One region of the Bacillus sp. T3 genome, then DNA from elsewhere that is predicted to be linked to it. Evidence: predicted binding sites of a transcription regulator. Region 1 holds the regulator's gene; each other region holds the start of a gene.
What was found. The regulator LexA, encoded in region 1, represses DNA repair genes until DNA is damaged. The targets are predictions, from matches to a motif close to CGAACATATGTTCG.

Region 1 (3,285 bases):
CTGGATTGTGTTCATCATTTGTGAGCGGAATGTTTCCAAATATTTTGCTCGAAGCTTTGATTGCTCCTTAGCTTCTTCCAGCGTTAATCCAGTTGTTTTTTTCTTCTTGGCAAGTTCATTTATTCTAGCTATTAATTCATTTAGTTGCATCACAGTACTCCTTTTTTAAAACTGTCAACTAAATGCCATAATACTAAATGTCTTGATTTTTGACAAGTGGTACCTCTTGGCTTTGCATTTCCTCCATATACTCTTGATATCGACGATGTACAGTTGCTTTTGACACATTAAATCCGAAGCCCCTTAACGTTGCTGCAATTTCTGCAAAGGTTAATTCATTTTTCCGCAATCTTACTATTTCTTCAATCGGTATTTCTTTTTGCTTTCGACCTGAGTTAATTCCTTGATTAGATAGATTTTTCTGAGGATTATATCCGGCTTTAATCGCTCGATTCATCCCTCTTTTTATTTTAATATTATGTAATTTCCGTTGGTACTCCTCGACCATGCCCACAATTTTTAATACCATTGATTCTGATTCTGATATTTGCAATTCTCCATTATGGTCTACGGAATAGAGCTTAATATTTTCTTTCATAATGCAGTGAAGAAGAACAATCTTTGCATTTCCTCGTCCAAGTCTCGTTTCATCTTGAATCAAAACAGCATCAATATTTGTTTCTTTTATTAAAGATAATAGCTTTAATATCCCTTCGCGTTCTAAATCATACCCACTTGCTTGCTCTTTAATAAGAGAATGTATGTGAAAGCCGTGTTGTTGGGCTAAAGCAATTAATTCCTCTTCTTGCCTGGCCAATGATGTTTCTTGAGTATCCTTTGTTGTACTTACTCGACAATATATAATTGCATTTTTTTTCATGATTTATACCTCATTATAATTACTCACCAGCAAGCACAGTCACATCTGGTTCATATTCTGTACCCTCTACCGGAATGACCAGTGAATCACCAGGATGGATCGCATCCTCTTCAATACCATTTTCCTCTTTAACCCAAGAAACAAATTCCGAGTTTGACATAGTGTGACGATCTGAGAATTTATCTGCGATTTCCCAAAGCGATTCGCCTTGCTGAACCGTAATATTTATGAATTCATCCGTTTTATCTAATTTATGTATAACAGTAAATATAGCAGCATAACTAATAGCAATTAAAATAATAACATAAGAATATCGTTCCCAAAGTTTTTTCATCAACATTAGCACCCCAACCCCATCGAATATATGTTCTACTCAAAGTATAAACCGAACGCTTGTTTGTGTCAACCAAAATTCGAACTTATGTTTGTATCAGTATGAGAAATTATGTTATAATGTGGTCAAGTAGAAAACCATATGAGGTGGGAAGAATGACAAAGTTATCGAAGCGTCAGCAAAATATATTAGATTACATAAAAGATGAAGTTAGAAAAAAAGGTTATCCACCTTCCGTTCGTGAAATAGGTGAAGCTGTCGGTCTAGCTTCTAGCTCAACTGTGCACGGCCATCTAGCCCGATTAGAAAGCAAAGGATTGATTCGTCGCGATCCTACTAAACCTCGCGCGATTGAAATACTCGATATCGACGAACAAGATAACATCCCAAGAAGCAATGTCATTAATGTACCAGTTGTCGGAAAAGTTACAGCAGGGGTGCCAATTACGGCAATTGAAAACGTCGAAGAATACTTCCCTCTTCCTGATCGTTTAGCCCCTTCAGATGAGCAGGTTTTTATGCTTGAAGTTATGGGTGATAGTATGATTGAAGCGGGAATACTTGATGGTGATTATGTTATCGTAAAACAGCAAAAAACAGCACAAAATGGTGAAATCGTCGTTGCGATGACTGAGGATGATGAAGCGACAGTGAAGCGCTTCTTCAAAGAAAAAGATTATATTCGCCTTCAACCGGAAAATTCATCATTAGAACCAATTATTCTGCAAAATGTTTCGATTCTGGGTAAAGTTATCGGTGTATATCGTCATATTCACTAGTCTATTAAAATAGCGTTTGGGGTCTCAGGATGATTGTCCTGAGGCTTTTTTGTTTTATAGGGGCAGGTTTTTGGTGGATGTGGAGTTTGAAAAATAAACGGAAATTTTCCGTTTAAATTGGGAAATACCAATATTTCCTTTAAAATAAGGGGAGTAATTCCGTTTATATAATCGAAATCTTTGGATTTTGTCTTTATTAGAGCACTTAACGGAAATTTCTCCCCTTATATCCGCTTCTTAATCATTCTCTACATACATTAGAGGGAATTTCTCCTCTTATATCTGTACTTTTAAACTGCCTATATTTAAATTAGACCGAATTTCTCCGCTTATTATTACCTAATAAAAAAACCGAACCAAGCCAATGGCCTGGTTCGGTTTTTCTATTGATTAATACATTTTCATGTATTGTTCTCTTTCCCATGGGTGTACTTGCGTACGGAACATATCCCACTCAATCTCTTTTGCTTCGATGAAGTGATCAAGGATGTGCTCACCTAATGCAGATACGATGACTTCGTCTGCTTTTAGGTTTTCTAATGCAGCGAATAGAGTTGCTGGAAGATCATCGATTCCTGCTTCTACGCGCTCTTCTTTTGTCATAACGTAGATGTTACGATCAACTGGAGCTGGAGGAGTCAATTTGTTTTTGATTCCGTCTAGACCAGCTTTTAATAATACAGCCATTGCTAAGTATGGGTTAGCAGCTGGGTCAACGCTACGCACTTCAACACGTGTGCTTAATCCGCGAGATGCTGGGATACGGATAAGTGGTGAACGGTTGCGAGCTGACCATGCAACATAACAAGGTGCTTCATAGCCAGGAACTAAGCGCTTATATGAGTTTACAGTTGGGTTTGTAACAGCTGTAAAGCTATGAGCATGCTTGATTACACCAGCGATAAATTGTGTTGCAACTTCACTTAATTCAAGGTCTTTGCTTGTGTCATAGAAAGCATTTTCGCCATCTTTGAATAGTGATAAGTTACAGTGCATACCAGAACCGTTAACACCGAATAATGGTTTTGGCATGAATGTAGCGTGTAAGCCGTGCTTACGTGCAATTGTTTTAACAACTAGCTTGAACGTTTGGATTTGGTCACAAGCTGTTAATGCATCAGCATATTTAAAGTCGATTTCGTGTTGTCCAGGAGCTACCTCATGGTGAGACGCTTCAATTTCAAAGCCCATCTCTTCAAGCTCAAGAACGATATCACGACGGCAGTTTTCGCCAAGGTCTGTTGGAGCAAGGTCGAAGTAACCACCATTATCGTTTAATTCAAGAGTTGGTT
Region 2 (3,285 bases), 970 kb from region 1:
TCGCGCCCCTGTTTTGCAGAGCCACCTGCGGAATCTCCCTCAACTAAATATAGTTCATTTTTTTGGGGATTACGGGACTGTGCTGGAGTTAATTTACCAGAAAGGACCGCTTCAGAGCGTTTTTTCTTTTTCCCACTTCTTGCTTCTTCACGTGCTTTACGTGCAGCTTCACGTGCCTGATAAGCCTTTACTGATTTTTTTATCAAAAGGGAACTAATATCGGGGTTTTCTTCAAGAAAATAGGAGAGATGTTCCGATACCACCGCGTCTACTGCAGAACGAGCTTCACTTGTTCCAAGCTTACCTTTTGTTTGTCCTTCGAATTGCAATAATTCTTCTGGAATCCGCACGGAAATAATCGCTGATAAGCCTTCACGAATATCCGCACCATCGAGATTTTTATCCTTTTCCTTTAACAATCCTACCTTGCGAGCATAATCATTGAAAATCCGAGTCATCGCTGTTTTTGATCCAGCTTCATGGGTACCACCGTCTTTTGTTCGAACATTATTAACAAAGGATAGTACATTTTCAGAATATCCATCGTTAAATTGAAACGAAAAATCGACTTCAATCCCGTTCTGTATGCCTTCAAAGCTAACAACAGGGTGAAGGACATCCTTTTCCTCGTTTAAATATTCAACAAATGCTTCGATTCCGTTCTCATAATGAAAAACCTCTTGAACATCGTTCCGTTCATCAATCATTTCAATTTTCATGCCTTTTAACAAAAAGGCGGATTCACGCAATCGTTCACATAACGTTTCATAATTGTACGTAGTTGTTGAAAAGATGGTTGGATCGGGTTTGAAATGGATGGTCGTACCTGTTTGGTTTGTTTTCCCGATTTTCTCCAGTGTTGTGACTGGTTTTCCTCCATTTTCAAAACGCTGCTCATAAATAAATCCATCACGTTTAATCGTGACGATGAGCCATTCTGATAAGGCGTTTACGACGGATGCACCTACACCATGCAAGCCACCGCTCGTTTTATACCCACCTTGACCAAATTTCCCACCTGCATGGAGGACAGTAAGAATGACCTCAGGGGTTGGTTTTCCGAGCTTATGCATCCCAGTTGGCATGCCTCGTCCTTTATCCTGGACACTAATTGAATTATTTTTATGGATTTTTACAATGATATGATTTCCGAAACCTGATAATGCTTCATCAACAGAGTTATCTACTATTTCATATACGAGGTGGTGAAGACCGCGGGCATCGGTGCTGCCAATGTACATTCCAGGCCTTTTCCGAACTGCCTCGAGCCCCTCGAGCACCTGGATGGCGTCATCATTGTAATCAAATACTTGCTGGTTCCTTGCCACGAACATACCCCTTTCATACTTACAAAACCTAAATGGTGTTACACCATCATAATCATGGAACACCATGTTGTCTAACTTTGATACTATTCGTCTAATGATTCGTATTTTCCTGTTGTTTTTTTGAAAATATCATTTCAGAACGAACGTTCGAGATAGTATATTTTATCATACAAAGTTGAAGTGTCTATGCTTTATTGTATCGATTTATTTGTTTTTGGCAAACGGTTCTTGGAATTGCTCACGAATTTGTAGAAATTACATGAAACTGCAGACCTTACCAATTTTACCTTTTTTATTGTTTTTTTACATAGCTATATAAATCTGTCAGTTGCTTTCCGCTCCAGGTGCTCCCTTTCCGCGGGGAGTCCGGGAGCCTCCTCGGCGCCTTGGCGCCTGTGGGGTCTCCCGAGACACCTTCTCCCGCAGGAGTCTCGCACCTTCCGCTGCAATCAACAGTTCGCTCAAAATCAACAAGGGTATCAAACACTGCTTTTTACAAAATAAATTGGCATGAGATCGGTCTCATGCCAATTTTCATTCCTATTTGGTTAATGCGTGCTCGACCTTGATACAACGATCCATAATGACCGTGTAGCCTTTTTCTGTAAGCTGTTTAAATACTCCCTCGTGTTCTACACCCAGTTGGGCCCAAAAGATATCAGCATCTACTTTCAGGAATTCCTCAGCTACCTGTGGTAAAAACTCTGAGCGACGAAAAACATTGACAATATCAATATGCCCCTCAATGTCGGTTAAACTAGCAACTGCTTTCACCCCGAGAACTTCTTCTACTTGTGGATTTACAGGAATGATTTCATAACCAGCATCCTGCATAGCTTTTGAAACAGTGTAGGATGTTCGTTCAGGATTGTCACTTAATCCAATTACTGCAATTCTTTTTGCTTTTTTTAAAAATGCACCGATTTGTTCTCGACTAGGATTTTCTATTGCCAAATTTCAACACTCCCACCATCAATAGTCAACTTGTAATATTATTTTACCTATATTAAGGAAATATTCCCATTAACTTGCTTGGCGATGTTTACCGATCTTAACAACAAAATGACATTTAAGCTTAATACATGTTAGTTATTCTTGAGCAACCTCTTTATTTGGTATTTGCAGAGCGGACCAAGCTGTAGGTGCTGCAAAATATCGAGACCAGCTTGCTACACCAGCAAGCTGGTATTTGGTAACCAATTCTGATCGTTTTTTCAATGATACCTCATCTTCAAGCCAAACCTTATAGGTGGCATGATCCGGTTCAGAATAATATTCCGCATAGTTTTGTCCACTCTCTTCATCATAAACAGGAGTAAGCTGATGCTCCTGTAACCACTGGCTAATTTCTGTCATCGACATCGCTTTTGAGGTAACCTTTATCGCACCATCAGCATCGGTTTCTTCCTTCCATAACCTTGTATAGAGCGGAACACCAAGTACTAATTTTTCATTTGGAACTTGTTTGAGCAGACTTTGCAGGTTATTTTCAACCCAAGGCAGGCTTGCCACACTTCCCGAAACAGGAGAACTTCCCCAATGCTCGTCATAGGCCATAACAACTAAATAATCTACGATTTCGCCAAGTTTTTCTCGTTCATAAAACCCTGACCAGTTTCCACTTGATGAAATGAAGGTGATGTCCATTGAAACATACAATCCCGCTGCATGTAAATACGGTGTAGCCTCTCGCACGAATTGCGTAATAAGCGGTCCGTCCTCATCGTTAACGTTTTCGATATCAATGTTTATTCCATCCAAGTGATACATTTGACTAAAGGAAAGAAGCTGACGAATAATGTTTTGTCTTGTTTCGAAATTAGTTAAGGCTGCGTGGGTTAAATCAGGATTAAAGTCATTTGAAAAGAGCCCCCATACCTGATAACCTTTTCCCTTTGCCCAGTTCACATAATCAATTGACGCGATATTATGAACCATACCATCTGCCGCCGCTAGC
Region 3 (3,285 bases), 1.9 Mb from region 1:
ATTTGCTCAAGCTGCTGCTCATCCAATTGTTTTCTCGATTCGTACGTGTCTTCTTTGACCCAATCCCGCAGCATTTTTACATGCTCCGGTAGCATCATCGATGTCCATTTTATTCTACCGCGATCGCGAATCATCCCGGCTCACCTACCTCTTTTTTCTAAAAATAAATCATGCTTAACGCTTATGTCCGCCAACGAGCTTCACACGATGTCTGGATGTTCCGGCTTCTGTGTAGGAAACCGCGCGCAACAAGGCACCTGAGCCGAACCGATTGCGAATTCGATCGACGGTGTAGCCAAGCTCATGCTTTTTCCAGCGGTTCATATCAAACAAATTTAATTGCATTTGCTGATCGTCAACGATATTCCCCAAGGCAATCGCAATTTGCCGGACGGTTTTCCCTTGATAATTTTCATGGAAAAGTTCAAGGCAAACCCGATAGAGCTCCATCGTGATGTTGGTCGGCTCTCCAATTGTTCGCGACCGATGAAAGCCGCCACCAAACTCATCCTTGCTGTACGTGATGCTAAGGCTAATCGTCCGCCCTGCTTTCTTGCGATTGCGTGCTCTGCGCGCCACCTCCTCGCACATTTCAAGAATGACGCTCTTGATTTCGTGCTCCTCTTTATAATCGCGGAGCAGGATTTGACTCTTGCCAAAGCTAATTTGCCCTTCGATAATCGGTGCGCCAATTTCTGAAAAATCAACACCCCAGGCATGGTAATAAAGCTGATTGCCCATAATCCCAAATTTCTTTTCTAACTTCTTCAAATCATAGCGTGCCAGCTGACCTACTGTAAAAATGCCCATGCTATTTAACGTTTTTTCCACTTGTCGACCAATCCCCCACATTTCCCGTAATGGTGAGACGGGCCACAGCTTTGTTTGCACATCGTCATATGTCCACTCGGCAATTCCAGCCTTTTTTGCCTCCAAATCAAGGCATAGCTTTGACATCAGCATATTTGGTCCAATTCCAATCGTACAGGTCAGCTGAAACTCCCGTTCGATATCGTTTTTTATTTTTTCCGCAATCGTCCAGGCATCCCCCCAAAGGTTTGCGGCTCCATCGACCTTTAAAAAACTTTCATCGACGCTATAGACGTGAATTGCTTCTTTCGGAACATAACGATGAAACACACGGGTGATTTCCGTGGAGATACGCAAGTACGTTGCCATCTTTGGTTCCTCAATCCGAATCCGCGGATCATTTGGAATTTCAAACATGCGCGACCCCGTTTTAATGCCAAATTCCTTCTTTAACCGAGGCGAAGCGGCCAGCACAACACTGCCTTGCCGCTCCTTGTTTCCAACTACCGCTAAATAGCATTCAAGGGGGTCGAGGCCAAGCATAACGGCTGCGCAGCTTGCGTAAAAACTCTTCATGTCAACACATAGAACGTGCTGTTTTGGCATCTCGCTATAATCCACCATCGCAATCCCTTCTTTATCCAAAATGCGAACATTAGTTCCTTTTTATTCTATTCATTATCTTAAGCGAATATACGTTCGATTTCAATGGAAATTTTTATGGAGGATTTCAGTAGGATTCCTTCTTTATAATTTTTTACAGAGTTTCTTAAGAACAAAAAAACTGCCAATGGTTCACGAAAAACCACTAACAGTCCCTTGATATAACTATTCAACCTGTATTTGTTTAGCTTTTTTCATTATTTCTGATTAAAGGCTCGCTTTCCAAACCGCTCCACAACCCGGGAAAGAGTGTGTAAAAAATGCTGGCGGTGTTCATCCAGCGTGGCAAATTGATTTCGCGCGTTTTGGTGAGCATCCGCTCAACAACCTGGCGCGCGACATATTCCGGCTTCAATACCCAGCGCTGGATATTTGTTAAATAAGTACCCTTTTCATCGGCAATATTGAAAAAATTAGTGGCAATCGGCCCGGGATTAACGGTCGTAACATACACCCCAAGGTCGGCAAGCTCCATGCGTAGACTATTGGAATAACCAAGCACCGCATGTTTTGTCGCCGAATAAACGCTTGATTTTGGCGTTGCCATTTTCCCTGCTTGTGAAGCTACATTGATAATATGGCCGAAGCGCCGCTCGCGCATAGTCGGCAGAACCATGCTCGTACAGGCCATTAAGCCAATCACATTGACCTCAAACATATTTTTGATTTCTTCGATTGTTGATTCATGGGCGGCACGGAAAATACCAAATCCGGCATTATTAACTAGTATATCGATATGCCCTAAACGTTCGAGCACATCTGTAAAGACCACTTTGATCGCATTTGTGTCCGACACATCAAGCTGATAGACAAGCACTTCGACACCGAAGCGCGTCCCAATATCTTGTTTTAACTGTTCAAGCTTATCTATGCTTCTTGCCATTAAAATCAAGCGCGCTCCTGCTTCGGCACAAAGATAGGCCATCTCAGCACCAATCCCGCCAGATGCGCCTGTTATTAACACATTTTTTCCAATAAGACGGTCATTCGCCATACTGACACCTCAATTTGCTTTATATCGATAAGGAAACTCCTTACTTATCATAGTAATTTCCTGCAATGAAAGCAAATAGTCAAATTGTGCAACCGTCTCTGATAAGGTTAAAATTAGCTCCCGCTCATAAATATGCGGAAATAAACGTTGACACACTTCAAATACCGTTAATTCCTCGTGCTTAAGCCATTCTTTCACCTGCATCGCCCGATCATGCTGACGGCTGAGCCGCTTCTCGATTAATGGCTGCACCTCGGTAATATATTCACCATGGCCTGGATAAACGGTATCAATCTCCAAACTGGCGATTTTTTTCAACGAAGCATTTAAGTCCAGTTGTGGACGTGGACGTTCCTGTATTCCTAATTCTGGCGGTTCAAGCAGTGGATTAGGCGATATATGAGGCAGCAGCAGATCCCCGCCAATAAAAGCTCTGTCACTTTCACGGAATAACCCAATATGACTTGTGGCGTGACCTGGCGTTTCAACTACCTTCCACTCTGGTAAGCCAAGTGGCGTATCCCCTCACGGAGATGGCCCGTTAACGTCCGCTCACAGGAGTATTTCGTGGTTCTACGAAACTCGTTCTTTAATGCTAGAAAAGAATCAACCACACCAAATTCAGCTAAGGTTCGCACAAAAAAATCCTCGTTCGTCTTGATAAAGGACTCGCTAATCGTTAACCACGGCTGATTAAGCGGATGTCCGTATACTTCAACGGTTTCAGGAAAATAAGCGAGTAGACCAACATGATCGGGATGGTGATGGGTAATAATGATTTGCTCGATATCATTTGGGGATAAATGCAATTCATTGAG

Region 2: the regulator LexA is predicted to act here: its motif matches at 1,465-1,478, upstream of parE (DNA topoisomerase IV subunit B).
Region 3: the regulator LexA is predicted to act here: its motif matches at 1,499-1,512, upstream of RGF10_RS07705 (Y-family DNA polymerase).

Annotation. Positions count from the first base shown of each region.
Region 1 is NZ_CP137761.1:3,438,740-3,442,024, forward strand. It holds gene RGF10_RS17605 (DUF896 domain-containing protein) at 1-150, opposite strand, end outside; gene RGF10_RS17610 (YneB family resolvase-like protein) at 194-880, opposite strand; gene RGF10_RS17615 (cell division suppressor protein YneA) at 900-1,214, opposite strand; gene lexA (transcriptional repressor LexA) at 1,370-1,993, shown strand; gene glnA (type I glutamate--ammonia ligase) at 2,384-3,285, opposite strand, start outside.
Region 2 is NZ_CP137761.1:2,473,560-2,476,844, forward strand. It holds gene parE (DNA topoisomerase IV subunit B) at 1-1,328, opposite strand, end outside; gene RGF10_RS12765 (CoA-binding protein) at 1,869-2,282, opposite strand; gene RGF10_RS12770 (glycosyl hydrolase family 18 protein) at 2,418-3,285, opposite strand, start outside.
Region 3 is NZ_CP137761.1:1,495,887-1,499,171, reverse strand. It holds gene RGF10_RS07710 (YolD-like family protein) at 1-134, opposite strand, end outside; gene RGF10_RS07705 (Y-family DNA polymerase) at 175-1,434, opposite strand; partial or broken gene RGF10_RS07700 (SDR family NAD(P)-dependent oxidoreductase) at 1,671-2,467, opposite strand; gene RGF10_RS07695 (hypothetical protein) at 2,477-2,785, opposite strand; partial or broken gene RGF10_RS07690 (MBL fold metallo-hydrolase) at 2,798-2,926, opposite strand; gene RGF10_RS07685 (MBL fold metallo-hydrolase) at 2,956-3,285, opposite strand, start outside.